DNA from 2 places in the Pseudomonas sp. Z4-7 genome. Region 2 is predicted to be linked to the other one. Evidence: predicted binding sites of a transcription regulator. Region 2 holds the regulator's gene; the other holds the start of a gene.
What was found. Region 2 encodes FliA, which starts transcription of late flagellar genes. Its sites were predicted from a motif close to CTAAAGTTTNNNNNNNNNNNGCCGNTAA; they were not measured.
Positions count from the first base shown of each region.

Region 1: the regulator FliA is predicted to act here: its motif matches at 1,112-1,139, upstream of J3P91_RS00880 (methyl-accepting chemotaxis protein).

Region 1 covers NZ_CP071642.1:198,288-200,751, reverse strand. Annotated here, with positions in the region: gene J3P91_RS00880 (methyl-accepting chemotaxis protein) at 1-1,017, opposite strand, end outside; gene J3P91_RS00875 (sigma-70 family RNA polymerase sigma factor) at 1,279-1,779, shown strand; gene J3P91_RS00870 (FecR domain-containing protein) at 1,784-2,464, shown strand, end outside.
Region 2 covers NZ_CP071642.1:4,348,015-4,350,478, forward strand. Annotated here, with positions in the region: gene J3P91_RS19490 (protein phosphatase CheZ) at 1-625, opposite strand, end outside; gene J3P91_RS19495 (chemotaxis response regulator CheY) at 644-1,015, opposite strand; gene fliA (RNA polymerase sigma factor FliA) at 1,183-1,926, opposite strand; gene fleN (flagellar synthesis regulator FleN) at 1,923-2,464, opposite strand, start outside.

The DNA.
Region 1 (2,464 bases), 2.0 Mb from region 2:
TTGGTTGAACGAGCCACCCAGCACAGCGAACTCATCCTTGCCCTGCACGACGAGACGGCGGGTCAGGTCGCCTTCGCCCTGGGCAATGTCCTGCATGGCGCGGCCCATGGTGGTCAACGGACGCATCAACACCTGAATCAGCAGGCTCAGCAGCAACGCAATCGCCGCCACCGCGACGAACATCGCAATCAATGCAGACGTACGGAAATGGCTCAGTGGCGCGTAGGCCTTGGCTTTGTCGATCGACAGTCCGATATACCACTCGGCGTTCGGCAAGCCTGCCACCGGGGTAAACGAAAGGATGCGGTCCTCCCCGTTCAACTCGACTTCCTGGATACCTTTGCCGATGCGCACCGGCGTGCCTGGGTAAATGTCCTTGAGATTCTTCATCACATGGTCTTTGTCAGGGCTGACGATCACCTGACCGTCGCCGCTGACCAGGAATGCATGGCCGATGCCACCGAAATCCACCGAGTTGATGATCTTCACCAGGGTTTCCAGGCTCAGGTCGCCACCCACCACACCGAGCAGTTCGCCGTTGTGCTTGACCGGCAGGGCAATGGTTACCACCAGCCCGCCGACGGCCGCCATGTAGGGCGGGGTCAACATGGTTTTATCCGCGGCGACCGCCTGCTTGTACCAAGGGCGCTGACGCGGGTCGTAGCCGTCGGGCATCTTGGCGTCAGGCCGCTGAGTGAAAACGCCGGTGTTCTGGCCGACATAGGTGAACTGGAAATTCGAGGTCAAGGCCGGCTGGTCGACGAGCCCCGGCAAATCGGCCCCAGCGCCCTGGTGTGCGATGTTCTGCGCCAGGTTCTCCAACACCAGCACACGACCGCTCATCCAGTTCTGGACGCTGCTGGCTGTCAGGTCGCCGGATTGCTCGATGGACGATTCCAGGCTTCGACCGATGGTGTTGCGCTGCAGGTAATCGTTGTAGAGGGTGAACAGGGCAAAAGCCAGGACCACCACACCAGAGGCGGCCAGGAGGATTTTGTGACTGAACTTGAGATTCATGGGTGGGCTTCTTATGCAGGAAGTGGAGTGCAACTGCCATGTAACCGGTGGGCGCGATATTGGATCCGCTCCATTTTGGTGCACCTATATCACTCTGTCGGCCAATGCCTACAAAAAATTAGGCCGCTGTTCGATTGTCCGACGGAACGGCTTGATCGGCGTCCCGTGACGCCCGCAGGCGAATGAATGGTGGTTGCAAAATTGACCCGCGCTGATGACAATGCGACCTATTATCATTTGTGACTCCAGGCCGTCGCGTTCATGTCATCCCCCCAGTTTGCAGTACAGGCGCTCTACAGCAGCCATCACGGCTGGCTCCACACATGGCTGCGCAACCGATTGGGCAATGCCGCCGATGCGGCGGACCTGGCCCAGGACACCTTCCTGCGCCTGCTGCAACGCACCGAACGCGTGGAACTCAAGGCGCCACGCGCCTTCCTGCGCACCATCGCCCAGGGCTTGGTGATTGACCATTGGCGCCGAGCGGAAATCGAACGCGCCTACCTTGAGACCATCGCGCACCTGCCGGAAGCGCAAACGCCCGGCGCCGAAGCCCAGGCATTGATCCTGGAGCTGCTGGAGGCCATCGCCCGGATGCTCGAAGGCCTCAAGCCCAACGTGCGCAAGGCGTTCCTGCTGGCCCAGTGCGAAGGCCTGACCTACAAGCAGATTGCCGAACAGATGGGCATTTCCCTGCGCTCGGTGGAACGCTACGTTGCCGACGCGTTGTATCACTGCTATGTGCTGCGCTATGAAGATTGAACCAATGGACCAGCCTTCGGGCCGGGGCCCATCACAGCAGGTGGTCAAGCAAGCGATCCATTGGTTGCTGCGCCTGCGCAATCATGCCGCCAACCCGGCCCTGCGCCAACAGTGCGAGGCCTGGCGCATCGCTCACCATGACCACGAACTGGCTTGGCAACGGGTGCAATCGCTGCACAGCGAACTGACTTCCAGTCTGCGGGCGGTACCTGGCGCCCGGACTGCCCTCGAAACCCTGGAGACCAGCGCCCAGCGCCTCGGCCGGCGCCAGGCCCTGAAGCTGTTGTCAGGCGTGGCGGTGATGGGCTGCGCCGCCTGGCTGGGCAAGGACCTGGGCTGGCAGCCGTGGAGCGCCGATTTTGCGACCGCCACCGGCGAACGACGTGGCTTCCAACTGCCAGACGGCACGCGACTGGAGCTCAATACCAACAGCGCGGCCGACCTTGACTACACGGCTTCACAACGCCTGATCACGTTGACGCGCGGCGAAATCATGCTCACCTGCGGCCGCGATCCCGGACGCCCATTATTGGTAAAAAGCCGACACGGCTTGTTCGAGGGGCTGGAGGGCCGCTTCGTCGTGCGCCAGGACAACGACTGCACGCGCCTGAGTGTTACCAGCGGACACGTCGCCATCCGCTCGCATGTAGGCAGCGACGGCGCCCCGATCCAGGTGGAAGCTGGC
Region 2 (2,464 bases):
AGCGATCAACCTGGCTGGCCATGAGCACCAGTTTGAGCAAATTGCTTTCCACTTCGGTAACCAACTGGGTCACGCGCTTGATCACCTGGCCTGTCAGGTCCTGGTAGTCCTGGGCCAGCAGGATGTCATTGAGATTGCTCGCCACGGCGCGGTTTTCGCTGCTGCTGCGCGTCAGGAAACCGTCGACCCGACGGGCCAACTCGCGAAACTCCTCGGCACCGACTTCGCGACGCATGAAGCGCCCCCAATCGGTACTCAACGCCTGGGCTTCCTCGCTCAGGCCGTTGACCAGCGGAGTAGCGCTTTCCACCAGGTCCATGGTGCGGTTGGCCGCGGCTTCGGTCAGCTTGACCACATACCCCAGGCGCTCGGTGGCGTCGGTGATCTGCGAGACTTCCTCGGCCTGTGGCATGTTCGGATCGATCTGGAAATTGACGATCGCGCTGTGCAGTTCACGGGTGAGCTTGCCGACTTCCTGGTACAGCCCGCGGTCACGGGTCTGGTTGAGCTCATGAATCATTTGAACCGCGTCACCGAAGCGGCCCTTTTCAAGGCTGTCGACCAGTTCGCGGGCATGTTTTTTCAGGGTCGATTCGAAATCGCCCATTGAAGATTCGTTGTCCATAGCTCCCCCGTGGCGCCGTTAACCGATGCGTTCGAAGATTTTTTCGATCTTCTCTTTCAACGCCTGGGCCGTGAAGGGTTTGACCACATAGCCGTTTACACCGGCCTGGGCCGCTTCGATGATCTGCTCGCGCTTGGCTTCGGCGGTGACCATCAGCACCGGCAGGTGCTTGAGTTTTTCATCGGCGCGCACGTGGCGCAGCAAGTCGATACCGGTCATGCCGGGCATGTTCCAGTCAGTCACCAGAAAGTCGATGCTCCCGCTGTTGAGGACTGGAATGGCAGTGGTGCCATCGTCAGCCTCGACCGTGTTGGTGAACCCGAGGTCACGCAACAGGTTTTTTATGATCCGCCGCATCGTTGAGAAGTCATCAACGATGAGGATTTTCATGTTCTTGTCCAATTCGACCTCCAAGCAGTCTTAAACGCGCCCAGCACCTGGACGCGCCATTTCAATCAATCCGGCACAACACTCGACAACGGTATGGAGTCCCACGGATGGAGACTGGCCCGGCACATGCCATGCCAGCCCCGCTCGCAGCGTCCCCACACTGCCTGTCAGCGCGCTCGCCACTCCCCCAAACGCCCCCGCAAGCGGGCCGCGCACTGGCTGTGTAACTGGCTGACCCGCGATTCGCTGACCCCCAGGACCTCACCGATTTCCTTGAGGTTCAGCTCTTCGTCGTAGTACAGCGCCAAGACCAGTCGCTCACGCTCCGGCAAATTGGCAATCGCATCCGCCAGCGCGCTCTGGAAACGTTCGTCTTCCAGGTCACGCGACGGCTCCATGTGAGCACTCGCATTGTCCTCGTGCAGCCCTTCGTGCTCGCCGTCCTGCAAAAGGTCGTCGAAACTGAACAGGCGGCTGCCCAAGGTATCGTTCAAAATCCCGTAATAATCATCGAGACTCAACTGGAGTTCGGCCGCAACTTCGTGATCTTTAGCGTCACGCCCGGTTTTAGCTTCAATCGCGCGGATTGCGTCACTGACCATACGGGTATTGCGGTGCACCGAACGCGGCGCCCAGTCGCCCTTGCGGACTTCATCGAGCATCGCTCCGCGAATCCGGATACCGGCATACGTTTCGAAACTGGCGCCCTTGCTCGCGTCGTATTTGTTCGACACTTCGAGCAGGCCGATCATGCCCGCCTGGATCAAGTCTTCGACCTGGACGCTGGCCGGCAAGCGTGCCAGCAAGTGATAGGCGATGCGCTTGACCAACGGCGCATAACGCTCGATCAGTTCGTACTGGGCGTCCCGTGCCGATTTTTTGTAGAGATGGTTGTAACCGCTGGCTGTCATAACACGGGCCCTGCCGTTTGTTGCACGAGACGCTCGACGAAAAATTCCAGATGCCCGCGAGGGTTGGCCGGCAGCGGCCAGGTATCGACCTTCTGGGCGATAGCCTTGAACGCCAGCGCGCATTTGGAACGTGGAAAAGCTTCATAGACGGCACGTTGCTTCTGGACAGCCTTGCGTACGCTTTCGTCGTAAGGCACTGCGCCGACATATTGTAGGGCGACGTCCAGGAAGCGATCCGTGACCTTCGTCAACTTGGCGAACAGGTTGCGTCCTTCCTGCGGGCTCTGGGCCATGTTGGCCAGGACGCGGAATCGGTTCATGCCATAGTCGCGGTTAAGCAGTTTGATCAGGGCGTAGGCATCGGTGATGGAGGTCGGTTCGTCGCAAACCACCAGCAGGACTTCCTGGGCGGCGCGGACAAAACTGACCACCGAGTCACCGATACCGGCGGCCGTGTCGATCACCAGCACATCGAGGTTGTCGCCGATGTCGCTGAAAGCCTGGATCAGGCCGGCGTGCTGCGCCGGCGTCAGGTGAA